4 regions of the Paenibacillus sp. S02 genome follow, and region 2 is predicted to be linked to each of the others. Evidence: riboswitches for the same ligand, from Rfam matches in the RefSeq annotation. Region 2 holds a riboswitch; each other region holds the start of a gene.
What was found. A riboswitch is a leader RNA that binds a small molecule or an ion and turns the genes downstream of it on or off. The one in region 2 is predicted to bind cyclic di-AMP.
Positions count from the first base shown of each region.

Region 1: another riboswitch for cyclic di-AMP. It lies ahead of KAI36_RS21430 (TrkH family potassium uptake protein); the one in region 2 lies ahead of KAI36_RS14230 (3D domain-containing protein).
Region 3: another riboswitch for cyclic di-AMP. It lies ahead of KAI36_RS00140 (resuscitation-promoting factor); the one in region 2 lies ahead of KAI36_RS14230 (3D domain-containing protein).
Region 4: another riboswitch for cyclic di-AMP. It lies ahead of KAI36_RS06600 (hypothetical protein); the one in region 2 lies ahead of KAI36_RS14230 (3D domain-containing protein).

Region 1 covers NZ_CP073682.1:4,824,267-4,829,892, forward strand. Annotated here, with positions in the region: gene KAI36_RS21425 (potassium channel family protein) at 1-157, opposite strand, end outside; gene KAI36_RS21430 (TrkH family potassium uptake protein) at 362-1,702, opposite strand; gene KAI36_RS21435 (hypothetical protein) at 1,632-1,904, shown strand; cyclic di-AMP (ydaO/yuaA leader) riboswitch at 2,074-2,226, opposite strand; gene KAI36_RS21445 (CPBP family intramembrane glutamic endopeptidase) at 2,488-4,218, shown strand; gene uvrC (excinuclease ABC subunit UvrC) at 4,187-5,626, opposite strand, start outside.
Region 2 covers NZ_CP073682.1:3,239,727-3,245,352, reverse strand. Annotated here, with positions in the region: gene KAI36_RS14245 (M20 family metallopeptidase) at 1-1,054, opposite strand, end outside; gene KAI36_RS14240 (ABC transporter substrate-binding protein/permease) at 1,203-2,666, shown strand; gene KAI36_RS14235 (amino acid ABC transporter ATP-binding protein) at 2,653-3,375, shown strand; cyclic di-AMP (ydaO/yuaA leader) riboswitch at 3,610-3,778, shown strand; gene KAI36_RS14230 (3D domain-containing protein) at 3,785-4,453, shown strand; gene KAI36_RS14225 (polysaccharide deacetylase family protein) at 4,652-5,458, opposite strand.
Region 3 covers NZ_CP073682.1:27,942-33,567, forward strand. Annotated here, with positions in the region: gene KAI36_RS00130 (HD domain-containing protein) at 1-1,082, shown strand, start outside; gene KAI36_RS00135 (TatD family hydrolase) at 1,125-1,895, shown strand; cyclic di-AMP (ydaO/yuaA leader) riboswitch at 2,097-2,379, shown strand; gene KAI36_RS00140 (resuscitation-promoting factor) at 2,651-3,799, shown strand; gene rnmV (ribonuclease M5) at 3,946-4,491, shown strand; gene rsmA (16S rRNA (adenine(1518)-N(6)/adenine(1519)-N(6))-dimethyltransferase RsmA) at 4,499-5,383, shown strand; gene yabG (sporulation peptidase YabG) at 5,439-5,626, shown strand, end outside.
Region 4 covers NZ_CP073682.1:1,503,350-1,508,975, forward strand. Annotated here, with positions in the region: gene KAI36_RS06570 (helix-turn-helix domain-containing protein) at 101-505, shown strand; gene KAI36_RS06575 (helix-turn-helix domain-containing protein) at 568-951, shown strand; gene KAI36_RS06580 (hypothetical protein) at 1,047-1,295, opposite strand; gene KAI36_RS06585 (urease accessory protein UreF) at 1,592-2,329, opposite strand; tRNA gene KAI36_RS06590 (tRNA-Leu) at 2,593-2,675, shown strand; gene KAI36_RS06595 (glutathione peroxidase) at 2,822-3,307, opposite strand; cyclic di-AMP (ydaO/yuaA leader) riboswitch at 3,774-3,946, shown strand; gene KAI36_RS06600 (hypothetical protein) at 4,062-4,457, shown strand; gene KAI36_RS27660 (potassium-transporting ATPase subunit F) at 4,640-4,717, shown strand; gene kdpA (potassium-transporting ATPase subunit KdpA) at 4,868-5,626, shown strand, end outside.

The DNA.
Region 1 (5,626 bases), 1.6 Mb from region 2:
CCGCCACGACAGTATGTGTCAACATCTCACTCATACTGTCCACAACATCCTCATTCCGGTCAATGCCTAGCACCTCGCACCCCATATCCACCAATTGCAAAGCCAGGCTTGAGCCAAACCGCCCCAAGCCAATAACTACAAACTGCTGCGTTTTCATATCTACTCGAAAACTCCCTTATCTGAATCAATTTCATAAATGAGGATTTTGCAAAAATCCCATAAGCGACTTCCAATGAACAAGATATAGATCGAAATGGTTTAGTTCGTCTATATCTTGCACTTCGGAGCGACTGGTATCGAATTTTGCAAAATCCTGAAATGATTAAACCAACGAAATGTATACTACATATCATGAAATGATTCATCCTATAATCATTTTGCCTTCCGGATGACGATATAATTCTTTACCCTTTTTCGGCCCCAGTGCATAAGCTAGCGTGAGTGGCCCCAGTCTACCTGCAAACATCGTCAGGGTAATCACCAGCTTGCCTATGACTGTCAAATCAGGTGTAAGCCCTATCGACAGCCCCACCGTACCAAACGCAGACACTGTCTCGAACAAGATCATCAAAAAATGATGATCTTCGGTTGCCGACAAAATCATGGTCACCCCGATCACGAACAGCAGCCCCAGCAATGTAATGGTCAAAGCCTTGTAAATTCGTCCCTGCGCAAGTCGGTACCTGAACAGCACAATATCTTCACGTCCCCGCAGCATCGAAATCACGGCTCCAATGAGCAGCGCGAATGTTGTGGTCTTAATCCCGCCTCCAGTAGAGCCAGGAGAAGCGCCGATAAACATGAGTATGATGATAAAAAACTGCGTAGCCTGCCGCAAGCCTGCAATGTCCAGTGTATTGGCACCTGCGGTACGAGGGGTAACGGACTGGAATAAAGATCCCAGCAGTTTACCACCCCAATCAAGCGAGCCAAGAGTCTTTGGATTCGTAAATTCAAATACAAAAATCACGAGCGTGCCGACTACAATCAGAGCGCCCGTCATGCTGAGTACCACCTTAGTATGCAAGGACAGTCTCTTGCGCTTGCGATATTCTGCCAGGTCCGACATCACTACAAAACCAATGCCGCCTGAAATAATCAGGAACATAGCTGTAAAATTAACAATCGGATCATATACATAACCTGTCAGGCTGCGAAAGTGCCCGAATAAGTCAAAACCAGCATTGTTAAACATGGAGATGGCATGCCAAATCCCAAAATAAATCGCCCTGCCTACAGGCATATCAAACGACCAGCGAATCGCAAATATTGCAGCACATACGCCCTCAATGACCAGCGAGTACAGCAGCACCTTACGAATCAATCCGACAATTCCTTCGACAGAGGTCTGATTCATCGCTTCCTGTAAAATGAGGCGCTCCCGTAAGGAAATCCGACGTTTGAACACCAGCGCGATCAAGGTAGCCATAGTCATAAAGCCCAGGCCGCCGATCTGAATGAGCGCAGCGATAACAACTTGACCAAAGGTTGTAAAAAAGGTCCCCGTATCCTTTACGACAAGCCCTGTAACACAGGTCGCGGAAGCGGCAGTAAACAAAGCGTCTATAAACGCAAGTGGCTTTCCTGTTGTATTGGAGATCGGCAGCATTAACAATAAACTACCTATTAGAATGATAATGGCAAAGCCCGCAACGAATATCTGCGGTGGAGAAAGCCGGAGCCAGCTTGCATTGGGATTCATCTATTCATCACTTCTCTCCTACTTGGTGAATTATGAGCATGGAGATCGCTCCGGGTGCAGATTGTTCTTCCGATTGCTGTTACCCCCGGATACTTTTGCCTTTCAATACTCAATACTTCATACCTCACTACCTAATGAAACGTTTGGTGACTTTAAGGCAGGCAGCAGCGCAGCGGTCCATTTGAATCTGGAGAAGCGGTAGCGCTCGCCTTTGAGTCTGAATTTTAACCTTATTAGGGTTTCCTAATTCAATAAAATTCAGAGTCAACAGCGATCGGAAGATCAAATGGAACGCGCAGCGACTTAACTCAGCAAACTTTTACACGCACATATACGCACAAAAAAAGACACCGGAAAACCGAGTGCCTGACTTGGTTCCTGCTCACAGCCTACGAGGTTAGCTGACGGATTCGGGCAGCACAGTATGCCCTATTTACACTTCCGATCCACCAGGATCGGCTGTAAAATTCACCCCAGTAACATGGTTCCCCCGTTTTCCCATAGAAATTCGGCTCAACTGTATATCATTACCTATGTATTTCATAGGCATTGCCTCAAGATTATAATCCTTCTCTATCCAGATCACAAAACCGATTTCGCCGAAAAAACGTGAAATTGGCTTTATTTTGCGAATGGGCATCGTTTAATCGCAGCTTATCTTATTTTATTGGAACTTTAAAGTGCTTTCACTCTATTTTCATGAATATCGCTGGTCTGTTGGCGGGAACCTGTGCAGTATGATATCTTTAATGGATGTTCTTATTTACAGATTAAGGAGGAAACTCATGAATCCTATCGGGAAACCGGTCGTGCTCACGGCCAACTTCAAAAAATTAGGCTTGCTGGGCGGGATTGGCCTGATTTGCTTTTTTATCTTTCAATTGCTTATTCCCTCGCTTAGCAATCCGAGTCCAGAATCAGTAATGAACGCAAAGGTCATCAGCAAACAAGAAGCGGTCATACACGCATTGGACTTTGCCCGCTCCGAGTTGGGCTATACTGAATCACAGCCAGAGGAGCCTGTCGTGACCTATCAGGCCGAAACAGATTTGTACGGTTATTTATCTAGAGAAAAACTGCTTCAACAGTACGACCGTACATGGAAGAAAAATTACCCTTACGAAACCTTTCGGGTCGATCTGCCTGAATCCTCAGCGAAGAGCAAACTGCAAATTCATGTGGATTTATCCACTGGGAAGGTCGTTAGCTTTAAACGGATCACCTCCAGTACCAATTACACACAGGCTGATATTTCTACGGATGAACAAGCACGTAACAGGCTTGTACGTGTGGCTGAGGACGGCATGACGCTCGAAGCCAAGGAGCAGACAGCCGCAGTATGGGTCAAGCGCTTTGGCTTTAAGCCGTCGGATTTGAAGCTCGCGACCACTGAAAAAGAAGGCGGATTAAAGTATACCGTAGACGATAAAAAAATCGGCGCCTCGGTACTTACACTGGCTTTTACTTTCGAAGACGGTGATGTTCGCTCCTTCTCTCAAAGCTTTTCGGCCCCGTCGTCCTATACCGATTATATCGAAAAGCAAACATTTTGGGCGAATTGGATGACCTATGCGGGTTATGCCCTATTTAGTTTTGTGCTGGGTGTACTTGCCATTGTGTATGCGTCACTCACCCGACGACATACTTCATTTGTACGCGGCATTGTTCTGTCAATTATATACTTCATTGCTAGTATAGCTGGGACAATGAACATGCTGCCTTTATTGCAAGCAGAAGCAGGCGGTAAGGGCATGCTTATATTTCTTATGGTGTTCCAGATTGGTGTTACCTTCTTCATGGCGGTAGCGCTCTACTTCTCCTTGGTCGGCGGTGACGGACTTATGCGTCAGGTTGGACTGAATGCATGGCCGCGTGCGAAAGAGCCAGGCTACGGGCTGTATGTGCTTCGCAGTATGTATGTTGGCTACTTGTGGGCCTTTATTTTACTCGGGGTACAATCCATCTTATTCTTTATACTGGAGCGCACATTTAATACATTCTCCACAACAGATGCCACGCAATCCCCTTACAATATGGCTTATCCATGGTTACTGCCGATTATGGCCTGGATGGCAGGTATTGGAGAAGAGACTGTCTACCGTCTGTTTGGTATTCCGATGGTCAAAAAAATAGTAAAAAACACTTTTGTTGCTTGTCTGATCACCACGCTGATTTGGGCACTGGGACATACACTTTATCCGATCTATCCGGTGATTTCTAGACCTATTGAGCTGACTTTTCTTGGTTTACTGTTCAGTTTTGTGTTCCTGCGTTACGGCTTTATTGCCGCCATGTTCAGCCACGTTATTTTTGACAGCATTCTAATGGGGCTTAGTGTGATGAGTCTGGGAGACACTGTGAATGTGAGCGCTGGTCTATTCTGGATCTTACTTCCAGCCATTGTGGGTTACATCATTTATTGGTTTAGTCCTAAAAAGCCAAATCGAATTATGTTTGAACCTATTAAAAAAGAGGAGCCGTATTCTACGACTCCTCCTCCCGAAGGGCAGCTATAATCTGACGCGCAAGCTTATCCCCAATAGAGAGAGGCCGGAATTCTTCGACGCTGGCCTCTCTTATTTTTTTGAGTGATCCAAAATGCTTAAGCAGTAACTTACGCCGTTTCTCGCCGATGCCTGGAATAGAGTCCAGCCGGGAAGTTACCATAGATTTGCCGCGTTGCTCGCGGTGGAACGTGATGGCAAAACGGTGAACCTCGTCCTGAATCCGTTGCAGCAGATAAAATTCTTCACTATTGCGTGCAAGTGTCACGGCCTCAGAGGACTCTCCCACTAATAGTTGGGAAGTTCTATGTTTGGCATCCTTCACCAGACCACACACAGGAATGAACAAACCCAGCTCATTTTGCAGTACATCGGTCGCCGCCTTAATTTGTCCACGTCCACCATCCACAACGATCAAGTCGGGACGTTCCAGATTTTCCTTAAGCACACGTTCATATCTACGCCGAATAACCTCACGCATCGTTTCATAATCATCTGGTCCCTGCACAGAACGGATCTTATATTTTCGATACTCCTTCTTGGCAGGCTTGCCATCAATAAACACGATCATGGCGGAGACTGGATCGGAACCCTGGATGTTGGAGTTATCAAATGCCTCCACCCGGTGCAAGCTATCCAGCCCAATGGCACGTCCGAGATTGCTTGCAGCTTTGGATGTCCGTTCCTCATCCCGCTCGATCAGCTTAAACTTCTCATCCAAAGCAACACGTGCATTTTCCGTCGCCATGCCTGTCATTTGCTTTTTCAGTCCACGCTGCGGCACGAGTACCTTTACATCCAGCCATTCAGCCAGAGCGAGAGCCGCCGTAGACGGGTCCTCCAGTCCACCGGATAGTTGGGTTTCTGTTTCCTTTATTCCGGCATCTTGGTCACCAACTTGGCCTTGATTCGTTGCTGCTGCATAAGTTGCTCGTTCTTCAGCCACCAGCAGTGAGTCAGCAGAATGCTCTAACGAATATTGTACGTTTGACGCATCTGGTGCTATTTCCGTTTGTATCGCTTTGTCATCTGTCTGTCCGGTAACATCGGCTGTAGGTGCACTGTGGAGTGCAGTTTCTGCCGCAACCGGTTGATCGACATTGACCTGTTCCGCCTGCATCAGCTTAGGAGAATCTGGCAGCAATATTTCTTGCGGCACTGCCGGGTTGTCACTATAATATTGCGTCACATAGGACATAAAATCACTGTAAGCCTCACCGTAGAAAGGAAAAGTCGACATATGGCGCTCGATCATTTTACCTTTACGGACATATAGGATTTGTACACACATCCAGCCCTTATCTACTGAAAAACCGAATACATCTCGATCTTTCGCATCCGATGTGGTGATTTTCTGCTTTTCCATCATCGCGTCGATGCTGATAATCTGATCTCGCAGCTCCTTGGCCCGCTCAAAGTA
Region 2 (5,626 bases):
GGTCCTGCATCGCCAAATCACGGAATTCTGGTGTATGCAAGGCATGCTTCTCGTCAATAACTTGAATATAAGGATGGATAGCAGGGCAATGAAGCGATACATTTCCGATGTCCATGGAGCCGTGATCTTCGCCTTCCGTTATATCTTCTTGTGAAATGCCAGCCTGCACCAAATTTGCGGTAAACGCATCGGAAAGTACACGATTCGTGACCATTTCATCATAAGAAGTCTCATAATTGGAGGTCTCCAACCGACACCCGGCCTGTAAAGCAGCTCCTTCAGCAATTTGAATAACACGGCGAGTCAGCGGGTTCAGTTCTTGACGTGTAGCGGCTCTCACATAAAATTGGGCTGAGGCGTAATCAGGAATAATATTGGCTGCTTGCCCACCCTGGTTAATGATCCCATGGATACGCACTGTACTTTTTACTTGTTGACGGAACGCATTGATGCCATTGAACGTTTGAATCACAGCGTCCAGCGCGTTAATGCCTTCGTGCGGGCTGGCAGCCGCGTGAGCAGATTGACCAAAAAATTCGAATTGTACAGCATCAATCGCCAGCGATTTGCCTGATTTTTCGTAACGGTCATAAGGATGCGTCATAAGTGCAATGTCGCAATCATCAAACAACCCGGCAGCGGCCATCGGGACCTTTGCACCGCGTGTTTCTTCGGCAGGTGTGCCATATACCCGTACTTCTCCGCCAGTTTCGTCGATGATCGACTTGAGGCCGACGGCAGCACCAGTACTCATCATACATATCAGATGGTGCCCACAGGCGTGTCCTAGGCCTTTCAGAGCGTCATATTCTGCCAGAAAAGCGACAACTGGCCCGGGTTTTGCAGCTTTGTAAGTTGCAATAAAGGCTGTTTCTATGCCTAATACGGGTGTCTGGACCTCAAAACCGTGAAAAACTAGTTCTTCTTTTAAACGGGCAGCAGCCAGAAATTCCTCGTTTCCAAGTTCAGGATTTGAACCAATATATAACGAAATGTCTTTAAACCGTGGGGCATGCTGCTCAATTATCTTTTGAATGGTCTGTTTAAAATCCATGCTGAAAACTCCTTTATATAAGCTGTAATGTAGGTACTGCGTTAGGTATGCTGAAAATGTACTATAACATTCATTGCATAATCATGCATATTCATTTATAATGACACAATCTTATTTATTATAAAGAATTTAAGGAGAGAAAAAAAGATTGAAAAAGGCATATCGTTTTACCGCCCTGGTTTTGACGGCGGTTATCTTGCTGTTGACTGGTCTTCCCATGCTCAATGCATACGGAACGGAAGCAAAGCCACAGAAAAAACTTGTAGTGGGCATGAGTGCCGACTTTCCGCCGTATGAGTTTCATAAAGTCATTAACGGTAAGGATACCATTGTTGGGTTCGATGTGGATATCGCCAAGGAAATCGCCAAAGATTTGGATGCGGAGATGGTCCCTGAGGACATGAGTTTTGACTCTTTGCTGCCTGCTCTGCAAAGTGGTCGTGTAGACTTGGTACTGTCCGGTATGACACCAACGGATGAACGCAGAAAGAGTATTGATTTCTCGGATGTATACTATCGCTCCAAGCAAGTCATCATGGTACGCCCAGAGGATAAAGACAAATATCCGACGATGGATGCTTTGAAAGGCGAGAAGATCGGCGCACAAAAGGGAAGTATTCAGGAAGAGATTGCTCAAAAAGTGCCCAATGCCTCTGTAACTTCACTGGACAAAATATCTGACCTGGTACTCCAGCTGCGGACCCAGCGTGTGAACGCTGTCGTGATCGAAGATACGGTTGCTAAAGGATACACGTTAGACGGTACCGTAACCCTTGCCAAGGCTGTGCCTGAGGATGCGGGAGCAGAAACAGCTGTAGGTATCCGTAAAGGGAATGCAGAATTGCTTGCTTCTGTAAATAAAACGTTGGCTCGCCTGAAAGCAGACGGGTCGATTGAGAAGTTTTCCACGGAAGCGAGTGCACTTTCTGCGGATCGTCAGGTTTCTTCTAATAACATTGTAGATATTTTTTGGAAATACCGTAGTTTATACGCTACGGGTATCGGCTACACCTTGTTGCTGTCTGCGCTCGGAGTACTGTTCGGATTCATCATTGGTCTGATCATATCCTTGCTACGTATGAGTGGAGTAAGGATCATTGAGTGGTTAGGTACCACTTATGTAGAGATACTGCGTGGCACACCTATGCTGGTGCAACTCATGATTATTCACTACGGAGTTGCTTTGACGCTGGGTGTCAATTTTACTCCACTCCAGTCTGGTATAATCACATTGTCTCTGAATAGCTCGGCATATCTGGCTGAAATTTTTCGTGCAGGTATCCAGGCAGTAGACCGTGGACAGATGGAGGCTGCCCGTTCGTTGGGTATGGGACGGGGCAAAGCTATGCGTCATGTCATTTTGCCGCAAGCGTTTAAATCTATTTTGCCTGCTATCGGTAATGAGTTTATTACGATCATTAAAGAATCATCCATTATTTCGACCATTGGGATGGTGGATATTATGTATCAGGCCCAGGTCATTAAGAACATTACCTACGAAGGATTAAGTCCGTTCGTAATCGCAGCCGCTATTTATTTTGTAATGACATTCAGCTTGTCTAAGCTGCTGGGTTTATGGGAAAGGAAGTTGAGAGCCAGTGATCACCGTTAAACAACTGCGTAAATCGTTCGGCAAGAATGAGATTTTAAAAGGCATTGATATAGATATCGCCAAAGGTGAGGTCGTCGTCATCATCGGTCCCAGCGGTTCGGGGAAGAGTACGTTTTTGCGTTGTATGAATCTGCTAGAACAGCCTACGGACGGGGAGATTTTGTTTGAGGGCGAGCCGATTACAGCTCGTGGTCATAATATTAATGTAACCCGGGAGAAGATGGGGATGGTGTTCCAGCATTTTAATCTGTTCCCGCATAAAACAGTGTTGCAGAACCTGACGCTTGCACCAACGCAAGTTAGAAGACAGTCAGGGAAGGAAGCGGAAAAAATTGCGCTTGAACTCCTGCGTACCGTAGGGCTTGAGGATAAGAAGAATACCTATCCGAACCAGCTATCCGGTGGTCAGAAGCAACGTATTGCGATTGCGCGTGCTTTGGCCATGCAGCCGCACGTAATGCTGTTCGATGAGCCGACTTCTGCATTGGACCCTGAAATGGTTGGAGAGGTTCTGGATGTAATGAAGAAGCTCGCCGAAGGCGGCATGACCATGGTAATCGTGACGCATGAAATGGGCTTTGCCCGCGAGGTAGGCGATCGAATCATCTTTATGGATAACGGTCAAATTGTGGAACAAGGTACACCAGAGCAGGTATTTGGCACTCCAAGCCATGATCGCACCCGTGATTTTCTTGCCAAAGTATTGTAAGAAAGTGCTGATACGAGCTATAAAAAAGCCCTCCGTTTGACGGAGGACTTTTTCTTTTTTTGTCACCATTTCCCCATATTTTCGTAACAAATATCGATTTCTTGGTGACAAAATTGTAACGAGTATAGTATGATGTTCAAGGTTCCCAACATTTTCATGCGGATAAGGTTACAAAATTGTGATATTATGCAGTAAGCCAAAACTTACCGGGACAGCATGCGGTTATGACAAACGCTGAATGCTGGGCCCAAACTATGGGAAGTGCGGGGGACGTAACAACGGCAGTCTTTCCGATACGTCATAAGACGATATGGAATATGCCTAGGGGTGAATTGCACAAGCATAGGGCTTCTCCTGAGTCCGAATCCGACAGCTAACTTCGCAGGCATAACAGAGGAGGTACATATCTTTGAAACATCTAAAACATATTGGAAAAACCATGAAATTTGCGGTGCTTGCCGCAGCCATTGCAGGGCTGGCACAGACAGCTGGAGTAGCGGATGCTGCTTCGCTTCATACTGCCAAAGATGGCGATACCTTCTTTTTGCTTGCTCAACGTTATGGAGTATCAGTGGACGAGCTGACGAAGGCGAACCCAAACATTGCCTCCAACAATATATATGCAGGTCTGCAAATAAAGGTACCTGGTGAAAAAAGTGTGAAGGCAGCTTCGGATTCAAAGCCGCAGCTTCTTACGGAGAAAGCACCAGTGAATGAGGGGCCAACGATTGAAGCGTGGGGCAAAACATTTAACTATAGCAAAATAGTTGACGTTAAGGCTTCTGCGTATTCTGCTGCAGCTGATGAGAATGGTAAATGGGGAGCAGTGGACTACTACGGCAATCCGCTTAAACTAGGTACAATTGCGGTAGACCCGAACGTCATTCCGATGGGCACGAAAGTACTGGTTACAGGCTATTCCCACCCAGGTTTGCCGGATCATTCTTTTGTAGCTGTCGCTCGCGATCAGGGCAGCGCCATTACAGGAAAACGGATTGATATCTTTATTCCTGGCAACAAATCATTTGTGAACGACTTTGGATTTCAAAATGTGAAGCTATACGTTATTGATAAATAGCATTGTACGTATATACGGTTTAATTAAACATAATATATATTATGTAAACTTAATGCCTGTATCCTACCATATATAACTAGGTCAGACTCTTATCAGGTCCTATCCGTAAAAAAGGCTGTCTTGACGAGCAGAAAACTTCTGCTGGTAAGACAGCCTTTTTACGTTTCTTTAGCTTGCAGCTCAATCCTAAACATATGGTTATTTCCGTTCCGATGTGTGGAGTAGCCGGGGGACTGTCACAAATTTGTAGCCCTTAGCTTTTAAAGTGTGAATTAGACCCGGCAGAGCTTGGACAGTGCCTTGCAAGTTGGAACTTTGACCTCCACCTGCGTGCATTAAAATAATAGAGCCAGGCCCGGTAGCTGGGATCACATTGCGCTGAATTTGTGTTTTACTTAGTCCCTTCCAGTCGAGAGAGTCTACATTCCAATTGACAATCATGTAGCCATGACGACGTGCCCATTGGATTTGTGGCTCCGTGATTTCACCGTAGGGTGGACGAATCAACTTAGGGCGAAAACCTGCGCTGGCTTGTAAAATACGTTCTGTTTTTGTAATCTGGTTGCGAAAGCGTTCTGGTGTGGCCTTCCTAAAATCCGGATGAGTATAGGAATGGTTTCCTATAGCATGGCCTTCACGGATAATACGGCGTATGATCCCCGGATGCTTTTCCGCACGGTGACCGACGATAAAAAAGGTGGCTTTGATGCCATTGGCGTGTAATACGTCCAAAACCTGCGGCGTATACCTAGAATCGGGCACATCATCAAAGGTTAGGGCAATTTGGCGGGTGTGTGGGCCGCACATTTTAAAAATGTCCGCATGTTTTTTTCGCAGCATTGCTAATGTAGGAGTTGCTCGATCTGTGCTCTGTTGTACAGAAGAAGCAACAGCTGCTTCCTTGGGATGGGGCGTTCCGATGTTGGGAGGCGCATCCGCGTGAACGGGTAAACTTGAAAATGCTAGTAACAGTGCCAAGCATGGCAACACTCCCCTGTACGGCATATGTATCCCCCCTTTCCGTGCAGTGGTACCTAGTGGTGCTCTCGACTATTATGTACCTGTCCTATTAAAAATATGCTGGTTACCAAGTTCGGCTCATAAACGACTGGAAAGAAGTCCACGATGAAACGATTATCAATGAAGATGATGGAGCTAATCGTACATATTCTC
Region 3 (5,626 bases), 2.8 Mb from region 2:
TTACGAGACGTATTATTTCTCAATTTGAACGTGGAGATTTCCCAGATTGGCCGAAGGAGGAAAGGCTGGTTGCTCTGTGTGCAGCCCTATTGCATGATGTGGGGCATGGCCCATTTTCTCATTCAATTGAGGAAGCCTTTCATATGAATCATGAGGATTGGACATGCCGCATTGTACTGGGAGACACGAAGATCAACGCCGTGCTACGGCAAGTCGACGACAAGCTTCCACAAAAGGTGGCTGCGGTTATAGCCAAAACGTATGATAAGCCGATTGTTGTCAATTTGGTAACCAGTCCGCTAGATGCCGACCGTATGGATTATTTGTTGCGGGATGCTCATTCGACAGGTGTCAACTACGGCACGATTGATTTGGATCGTATTTTACGACTGCTGCGTCCTCATAATGGGAGAATTGTTGTGAAGGAATCAGGCATGCATGCAGTAGAAGATTATTTAATGTCACGCTATCAGATGTATTGGCAAATTTATTTTCATCCTGTAACACGCAGCTCGGAAATCCTTTTACGTAAAATTTTCAAGCGAGCAAAGGAATTGTTTAAAAACGGATATGAGTTTGGTTTTTTGCTGGACCCGCTGCCGGATTTGTTGAAAGGAGAGCTTACAGTAGAGCAATATCTGATGCTCGACGAGTCATTAATCCAGACCGTATTTAGCCAGTGGAAACGAGAAAAGGACGAGATTTTAAGTGATTTGAGCAGCCGGTTTATGGACCGTAGATTGTATAAATATGTAGAGATTGAAAATATGGATACAGATACCATTGACAGTATTAGAGAAGCTTTGAAAGAGGCTGGTTTACACCCTGAATATGATTTTGAAATTGATTTTCCGACAGATCTTCCTTATGATGTGTTTCGGCAGGGTGGCTCGACGGACAACCAGATTTTACTGCTTGGACGTCAGGGCGAGGTGAGTGAAATATCCGAAGTTTCGGAAATTGTGCGCTCAATAAGTGGTATTCACCGAGGAAAATATCATATGTATTTTCCCCAGAATAAATTGAACGCGGTAAAAGACAGGCTTCCTGCCGAAATAAGGAATTATTTTGTCAAAGAATAGACAACTATATAGAAATGTAAGTAAAAAAAGGAGATGTAAACCTTGGATTTATTCGACACTCATACTCACTTGGATGCGCCACAATTTGACGAAGATCGTGAAGAAGTTATAGCACGTGCTGTCGAATCAGGAGTAACACGGATGATCAATATCGGATTTAATCGTGAGACCATTCCATCCACCATGAAATTGGCCGAGACGTATGATTTTATTTATGCGGCAGTTGGATGGCATCCTCAGGATGCTATTACAATGCAGGAGGGCGATTTAGAATGGATTGCATCGTTATGCAGTCATAAGAAGGTTGTAGCCATCGGAGAGATCGGTCTGGATTATTATTGGGATACATCACCGAAGGATGTTCAGCATCGGGTGTTTCGAAATCAAATTGGTCTGGCTCGTGAGCTCAAAATGCCCATTGTTATCCATAACCGGGATGCGCATGAAGATATTGTTAGGATTTTGCGCGAGGAAAAAGCGAGTGAGATTGGCGGAGTCATGCACTCCTTTTCGGGTAGCTGGGAGACAGCCAAAATGGTGCTGGATATGGGATTTCACCTTTCCTTCGGTGGTCCAATAACGTTCAAAAATGCCAAGCAGCCAAAAGAGGTGCTCGCACAGGTGCCGCTGGATCGTCTACTCATTGAAACGGACGCTCCCTACCTGACGCCGCATCCGTTCCGCGGGAAGCGAAATGAGTCCGCACATGTGAGACTGGTAGCAGAGGCTGCAGCCCAAATCAAGGGAATTACAGTGGAGGAATTAGTGTCAATAACGACCCAAAATGCCTTGGAACGATTTGACATTCAATGAAAAAGTGAAGAAATCGATTAAAATAAAGAGATAGACGAAGCTAATCATGAATTTGTTGCAGGAAACTCGAGAATATTACAATATTTTAACCGAATATTTTGAAAAATGTACTTGAAACCTGCTTTACAACATGCATAGAAACAGGATATCATCTTTTCAGTGAATTGTTGTTTGAATGTAAACATCAACAAGTCATTTCATGAACCAGTCTCGCTGAGTCCCTTTTACAGGGAACGGGGGAACCGATATGGCTTACATTACGTCCGGCGTATGTGCAAGAAGGGAACGTCTCTTCCGCCAGCCGGCTCGACCGAAATTCTTTTCCCGGATGGGATTGAATAGGTGGAGGAGCCGTATTTCGATTTCTTTCTGGGTCTTCGGGGTGAATGTGAAGGCGACCGCCATGAGCGGTTGACCCAAGCTAGGGCGACTCTCTACGTCCGAACCCGACAGCTAACCCCGTAAGCGTAACAAGAGAGAAGCCATCTCGTGCATGAGTTTTCCCGCATATTCACACATGCCGGAAGCCACGAAAGAGCTCTCTAGTCTCTTTCTCTGGCTTTTTTTGTTGTGAATAAAAGAAAATCTGTCATCATACTGTGGTTAAACAGGGGAGGACAGCATGCCGCGAAGACGGGTACATGGTGCAGGACAGTCGCAGTTTGGGCTTGTCTTGTAGAAAATCTGTTATAGTCACGTCAAATCTCAACTATGTCTTACTCCAGACGGCGGGCTATGTAAGGAGGACGGAGGAAATGGGCATTTTCCAAAAAGAGGAGACCCATGAGTCACGCTCATCCAGCATGTCTTACGTATTACGTTGGAAGCAAGAGAATGTGCGCCAGGCTGCCTTGGTTGCTATTTTTCTAATCGCGCTAACGATTATGATTTCAATTCTGATGTACACGCAATCTAAAAAACAAGTCTTTTTTGTCATCGATGGCAAGGCATCTGCGGTAGAAACCCGGGAATCCAAGCTTCAAGATTTGCTGAGCGAGCATTCCATTTCACTTCAGCCGCATGATACAGTTTCCATGCCGCTAAATGGAGCAGTACAGGATGGGGATCGCGTAGTCATTAAACGTGCCAATCAAGTTAAAGTATCTTCAGGCAATGAGACGAAAAAGCTGTACACAACAGAAAATACAGTAGAAGGTGCCATTCGTACCTCGGGCTATAAATTATCGTCAACGGATAAAGTTTATCCTGCGTTGGACGCCTCTGTTTCGTCTAACATGGACATAAAAATCGTCCGTGTGAAGAAACAGCAGGTCGAACAGAAAAAACAGGTGCCTTATCAGGTCATCAAAACGGCCGATCCGAGTCTTTATAAAGGCGATAATCGGGTCATTCAAAGCGGCAAATCGGGTGTGGTAGTCCAGCACGTTCAAAAGGTATACCATGATGGAAAGTTGGTATCCAAACAGCTGGTTAACAAGGAAGTTGCACAGAACCGTGTGGATAAGGTCATTGCTGTAGGAACGAAGAAAAAACCGGTCGTTCTTGCTGCTTCCGTCGGTCCCAATGATGCGGTTAAGGCAACAACGGTTAGTTCGGGCAGTGCTGTCCGTAAAGCAGGCGTCAATTTTAAATATAGCAAAGTTTTACAAAACGTCTCCATGACGGCGTATTCCTCACAGGAGCCAGGGATCGGTACACGTACTGCATCCGGCACGCGTGTCACGGAAGGACGCACCATCGCTGTCGATCCGAGTGTAATCCCAATCGGCTGGTGGGTGTATATCGAAGGGGTGGGCTTCCGCCGTGCGGAGGATACCGGTGGCGCGATTAAAGGCCACAAAATCGATGTGTATTATGAGAGTTTAAGCCGAGCCAACCAATTTGGTCGTAAGCACGGTAAAACCGTATATGTTATCGGACCCGTAAAGCCAGAAATCAACTAAAACAGGTTGTGTATGTTGAGGGCAATGCGATAGTATTAACAACATAGTTATGCCATGCTAAGAAGAGGATATCCTCTTCTTATTTTGTTTTCAAAAGCAGGGAAAGATAAATATAGCTTGCTGTGTAGCAGTGGAGGGAAACGCAAATGATCAAGGAAGTGATCGTGGTAGAGGGCCGGGATGATACGGTGGCCATTCGCCGCGCTGTTGAAGCGGATACGATAGAAACTGGCGGCTCAGCCATTAATAAAATGACGCTGCGTAAAATTGCATTGGCGCAGGAGCGGCGGGGGGTCATCATTTTAACCGATCCCGATCATGCAGGGGAGCGCATCCGTAAGATTATCGCTTCCAAGGTACCTGGCTGCAAGCAGGCCTTTATACCCGAGGCAGAAGCAACGCGCAAAGGAGATATTGGCGTGGAGAATGCCTCACCGGAAGCGATCAGACACGCTCTTGCACGGGTCCATACGACAGTGGAAGGTGCCGACCCGCTGATTGAGTGGGCGGACCTGATTGATGCTGGACTCATCACCCACCCCAATGCTGCTGCACGCCGTATGGCCTTAGGGAATGTGCTGGGTATTGGTTATTGTAACGGAAAGCAGCTACATAAACGGCTCTCTGTATTTCAGATCAGCCGCGAGGAATTTGCCGGGGCGCTGGCACAAATTGAAAGTGAAGGATTGTGATATCCGTATGACAGGGATTCAAGATATAGCAACACCGCGGCGTACGAAGGACATTATTCAACGGCACGGTTTTTCGTTCAAAAAGAGTTTGGGACAAAATTTCCTGATTGATCAGAATATTCTCAATAAGATTGTAAATGCTGCCGGATTGGATGAGACGAAGGGCGCACTTGAGATCGGTCCTGGGATTGGTGCTTTGACCGAGAAGCTGGCACAATCGGCCAAGGCAGTTACCGCTGTCGAGATTGACCAGCGGCTACTGCCAATTCTCGAGGAAGTGTTGGCCCCTTACGAGCATGTGAAGGTACGTCATGGAGACGTGTTGAAGCTGGATTTGCGCGAGGTGTTCGCAGCCGATTTTGCAGAAGTGAGCAAAGTAAGTGTCGTGGCTAATCTACCGTACTACGTTACTACACCGATTCTGATGAGGCTGCTGGAGGACAAGCTCCCTTTGGAGAATATCGTTGTTATGATCCAAAAAGAAGTGGCTGAGCGCATGGCTGCGTCTCCTGGTACGAAGGATTACGGTAGCCTGAGCATTGCGGTCCAATATTACAGCGAACCTGAATTAGTCTGTATTGTGCCGAATACAGTATTTATTCCCCAGCCGAATGTGGAGTCTGCAGTCATCCGGTTGCGTGTACGGGAAGCCCCTCCAGTGGAAGTGGTGGATGAGAAGCATTTCTTTGAAGTGGTTCATGCTGCTTTTGCCCAGCGTCGTAAAACCATTTCCAATAACTTAAAAAGCCGTTTCTTCACCAAAGAGAACAGGGACACGCTGGAGCCGTTGTTGCAACAAGCTGGTATTGTACCCTCCCGTCGAGGAGAAACGCTAAGTATTGAGGAATTTGCGCGTCTCAGCGCTGTGCTGTTGGAGGCAGGTATATCCTAAGCTGGAACCAAACTGTGCATTCACCCATACGATATAGGAGGGGTGATACAGTGTGATGAGTTTAGGAGACTTGGTCGTTCGGAAATCGTACGGCGGAGATGTCACGTTTCGTGTTGAGGACATCCAGCGGGATAAAGCGATCATTAAGGGAATAGAATTTCGGCTGCTGGCCGATTCCCCGGTGAACGATCTGGTCAGAGTGCCTGCAGACCAGATTAGCGGTAAGACTCAGCAGGCCCACAT
Region 4 (5,626 bases), 1.7 Mb from region 2:
ACATACATAATTCGGTAATTTTAGCATACGTGATCTTTGAAATGGGAACAGAGAACATGATATCGTTATTTGAGAGCCTGCTAGGGAGGAAGGAACTTCTATGCAATCTATTTACCATCGCATTGAGGAACTCATCAAGGAACGGGGAATGACGAAAAAGGCGTTCTGCCAGCAGTTAGGCATTAGTACAGGGAACTTCGGGGATTGGAAAAGAGGAAAAACGACGCCGGGCACGAATAAACTCATTGAAATTGCTTCGTTTTTTGATGCCAGTCTGGATTGGATCATGCTGGGTCGAGATGTACAGGGTGAGGTGCTAAAGGAGTCGCAAGACCCTTATTTTTTTGACGCTTCAGGGCAACTGAATTGCCAGGGGGAACCGCTTAGTGAGGCGGAAAGAAATTTTATACTTGAGTATATTGAATTTACCCGCTTTCGTAAAGAGAAAAACCAGCGCAATTCTACTAGGGGTAATGGTTGCTTAGGATTTGATGAGGATTACTAATGAGTAAGGCTGAAAAATGAAAATTATTTCAGAAAAAGTTACTGTGTCGGAGGGGAAACATTTTGGGAGATCAAACTATTTATCAGCGGATTGAAGCTTTGATTAAGGATCGCGGAATGACCAAGAAGGCATTTTGTGAAAAACTTAAAATCAGTTCAGGGAATCTCGGTGATTGGAGAAGGGGTAAAACAACGCCGGGTACCACCCATTTGATTCAGATTTCGGACTTTTTTAATGTATCGCTCGATTGGTTAATGAAAGGGATTAAGCCAGGAGAAGGCGTACTTCAGGAGCAGAAGGCTGCTTATTTTTTTGGAGTGATGGGGCCACTGAATTGCCAGGCAGAAGATCTTGAGACGGAAGAACAGAATTTTATTTTAGAATATGTTGAATTTGCGAAATACCGTAAGCAAAAAAGTGAGAAGGATAAAACAAAGCCGGAATAACTTTTTGGCTAAAGATGTCTGGGTTGAAAACCCGTAAACGAACTGGAGGGGTTCGCTTTACGGGTTTATTTGGTTTCTTGGTGATATGGAATGACCTATATGTAACTGGAATGCTTGTTAGGTTTAGAGTGCGGTGCCTCCTTATAATCGTTATCGTCGATGTTCAGAATTGCAGCTACTTGTTTTCTGTACCTTTGTGCTTTGCGGGTGCCGTGAATCAGATTGGACAAGCGTGAAGGCGGAATATTGTGTGTCTCACAAAATGTTTTCTGATCCAGTCGAAGTTCGACAAGCCGTTGTTTGATGGCCCACCCGAAGGAGGTGACAGGCATTTTGTTATTCAAGAGAAATCTCCCCTTACGGATTCTTGCGGAATAATTGGTGTGTTATAATAATCATCAGTAAACATGTTAGAATTAACCATCTGACACTATGATACACTTTTATACGTGTTTTTACAATCGTAAATGCGTCATTTTGTTGAATTAATTACTTAATTAAGTACTAGATGGCTCTAATAATCCGTCTAGAGTCTGCTAATGGTGTGAATTTCGATTATTTGTGGATAAAAAACACTCTGCCACCTGAGGAAAGGGACAGAGTGTTTTTGGTGTTGTGGCCACATTGGCGAAACGACGCATCAGGGGGATGCTGGAAGGCGTTTGAATAGACCTGAGGAGGAAAACAGTCTAGGTTCATCCAATTGGCTATTATGGCTCATATAAAGAGGTAGAGTGATGTAGGAACTGGACCAATGTCTGTGAAGAAGGCGACGCTGAAATGCGGTTGGCTCAGGTTCGTTAAGCTTCTTCCAGGCGGAGAGCAGCTCGCTGGTCATACGCTCCATAAGAGGGTTCTTTTCCTCATAAGGAGGATTGAGTAGTTTGAAGGCATCTTCCACACAGAAGGACACCGCTGCGCTAAGATAGCCGTGAACGGTCTGTTCTACATCGTTTCCGAGGAGGAAGTTAATCCAGGTGTGAACGGTAGCGAGTGTGCCAATCGCATTGTATTGAATGAGTATGGATTCCAACTGGTCAAATTCAAGCCAAGGATAAAGAGCCTTAGCGAGCTTGAGTAGACGCTGACCGGATAGACGAAACTCCTTCACATGCTGCCAGGAGGGACGTTGGGTATGCAGCATCTTATCAATGAGGGCGATCCGCCAACTGTCATTCTGCTGGATGGCGACATACAGACTTTTGATAGCCATGCCGTCAACGGTTGTAAATTGAGGATACAAATCATCCAGCATGTAATGTTCCAGGTCTTGTAGACTGTTCAAATGTCCGTTACGAAATAGTTTCTCCAGTCCGTTAAAACGGGTGAAGCCACCAACAGGTAGGGAAGGGTCCAACAATAATGCATAGTTCAGCAAGCGGTTGCCTTTATGCAGGGTGGTTCGCCTCCTCGAAGTGAATCCTTATGTTATGTTATTTTACTCTTTACTTGGGGAAAACGAAACATATTCGAAATGTATGTAATATATATTTACATTTAAATAGCTTTTGTGTCAAATTAAATATTCTTATCGCTCATATATGTTAGTTAAAATAACATATAAAATAATTATTATATTTTTGTTTACAAATAGTTGATGAGAGAGTATAATAAATCTGTTGCCTCATTACATTATGATTTGCGGTCGTGGTGGAATGGCAGACACGCTATCTTGAGGGGGTAGTGGGCGTACGCCCGTGGAGGTTCGAGTCCTCTCGACCGCATTATATGCAAGACTCAGTTAAAAAAGCATCCTGACACGGTTTACGTGAAGGGATGCTTTTTTTGTTAAGCATTTTTCGTTATATCCTTTAGCCACAGAAGCAACGGTAGACAATAGGTCGTTTATTAACTGTGATAAATAAGGATGTCAGTTTTGCTGCAAAAGCTTCTCTATATCTCCCGCCAGCTTATCTGGAGTGGTTTGCGGTGCATAGCGCTTAAATACGTTACCTTCTCGTGTAATTAAGAATTTAGTAAAATTCCATTTGATCGCTTTGGATCCTAATACCCCCGGAGCAGTTTGGGTCAGGTAGCGAAATAAGGGGTGCGCTTGATCGCCATTGACATCTGTCTTGGCGAACATCGGAAAGGTAACACCATAATTGATCTGGCAAAACTCAGAAATCTCCTCGCTGGAACCTGGCTCTTGTTTGGCAAACTGGTTGCTGGGAAATCCCAAAATTTCGAGCCCCTGTTCATGGTACTGATCATATAGCTCTTGTAGCGCTTTGTATTGGGGGGTTAATCCACATTTGCTGGCAGTGTTCACGATAAGCAGAACGTTCCCTTCATATGTGGATAACGGAATTTGTTTCCCTTGCAGGGTTTGCGCAGCATATTCATAAACGGTCATAGTATCTCTCCTTATTCAATATTCAGCAATTAAATTGTAAGCAATTAAAAGCGAGGTTGCAAGTCTGGAAAAGCTGTATCAAGCCTTTAGCCGCTGTAAAATCGTATTTTGTTCAAAACAGTAAATCGCACCGCAAATGGAGCGAATTAAGGTGTTTCTTCTTATAAAAGCGGGTTCAATCGGTGTTTAGCTGGTACATATAGCGTATTTTCTTCTCTTTTTACAAAAAAAGACCAAAAACGCTCTACCCTACGCCAATATTGACATGCTTGTCATTTTCGAAAAGGGATGAAAAACAGAGATTGAAGGAGCTGTGAGAAGCATAGTTGCGTTGTAAGCGCTATTATTAATCTTCTATGCTCTAAAGGCCGATTTATAACCCCGCAGTTGAGCTTTACAGTCTTCCATGCGCGGGTGTATGATTCAAGACGTAATTTCAAATTAACTTGAATGAAGCAACAACGAAATGTCTATAGCGCTGAATTTTGCAGTTGCAAAAGCGGGGGAACCAATCGAGACTGTACGGCTTCGGAAGCCGTGTGTCTCATGGGGTGAATTTTCCGGTCAAGTGCCAGAAATAGGGCGACTCTCACGTCCGAATCCGACAGCTAACCTCGTAAGCGTACAGGGAGAGGCAACAAACCGCCGTGTGCAGCCATGGTTTATTTTATCATGGATATGTAAGAAGCCGGAGGAAAGCCTTTTTCCTTCGGCTTCTTTTTGTTGTCTTTTTATACCGGGAGAGGAGCTACTGATGGAAGGTCGGTTAATTATTGTCACTGCACCGAATGAAGCGGGCAGAAGTTTTGTGAAATTGCTTATTTTCAAAAAATTGGCGTTTGCAGTTCTCACGAATAGCGCCCAGGAGGAACGACAGCTCAAAAAAATGGGTGTGGAGCACATTGTCCGCATCAATACCATGCAAGCAGGAAAATGGAATTTTCCAAAAAAAGAAATTGGTAGTGTGTATTTGTTCGAGAACAGCTTGAATCTGACTTGCCGTTTCCTGCAAATATGTCGGCCGCTAACATCGGAATCGATCTATGTTATTACGCACGGCTGTAATCCACAAGGAATTTATCGGGGATTGGGAGCGGACCATGTGATCTACACATTGAACGGAGAGGTGGGTTTTCTGCTGAACGGATAAGCACTTATAACATAGTTGTTTTATGATTTTATGATCAAATAAGATGGCGATCTGAGGACCGATACGGAGGGTATAAACATGATGGATATATACATGCTGCTCGTCATGGCTGTGAGTTATGGAGTGATACTGCTGTTTGTACGCTGGTGTGATGCGCAGACCTCTAAAGGAGGACGAAGAGGATGATCGTTATACTTGGGCTTACGGCTATTGTGTTTATGTATTTAATCTACGCACTCCTGAACCCTGAAAAGTTCTAGTCAGCTATAGGGGATAGAGCGGGCGGGAACAACAGATCTGAATATTAAGCATCATAGGTAGCAGGCTTTCGCAAACGTGTGCACACGTTTGGTGCTCTGAAGCAGGTCTGTTGTTCCAAACGCAGGAGCATTTTGAAGGAGGAATAAAGGATGGAGCTGCTTCAAATTGGAATTGTGATCGTCATATTGCTGCTCTTGGTAAAGCCAGTGGGCACCTATATGTATCATGTATTCTCGAATGAACCTAATCGGACGGATCGGATTTTTGGCGGAACAGAAAAGCTAATTTATAAGGTAGTAGGATTGAAGAAGCTGGAGAGCATGCGTTGGACTACGTATGTTATGAGTTTCATTGCAACGAATGTCGTGCTTGTGGCGATCAGCTACTTGCTGTTGCGTTTACAGGGAATGCTTCCCGGTAATCCGGCTGGAAACAGTAATATGGAAGCATCACTAGCTTTTAATACGGTAATCAGCTTTATGACGAATACGAATCTCCAACATTATAGCGGAGAAAGCGGGCTTACGTATCTGACACAGATGGCGTTCGTCACGATGATGATGTTCACTTCGGCTGCTTCCGGTTTTGCGGTTGCTGCGGCTTTTATGAGAGGATTGACGCGGCGCGGTGAAGGGATGGGCAATTTTTTTCAAGATTTTATTAAAGCCATTATAAGAATTTTCCTGCCGCTGGCCTTTGCGCTTACGCTGGTGCTGGTTGGATTGAAGGTACCACAGACGCTACAGCCTACGGCGGATCTTACGACACTGAGCGGAACACAGCAGCAAATTTCTATGGGACCCATTGCTTCTCTGGAGTCCATCAAGCATTTGGGGACGAATGGAGGCGGTTATGCGGGAGCTAACTCTGCGCATCCTTTTGAAAATCCAAGTCCTTGGACGAACGTG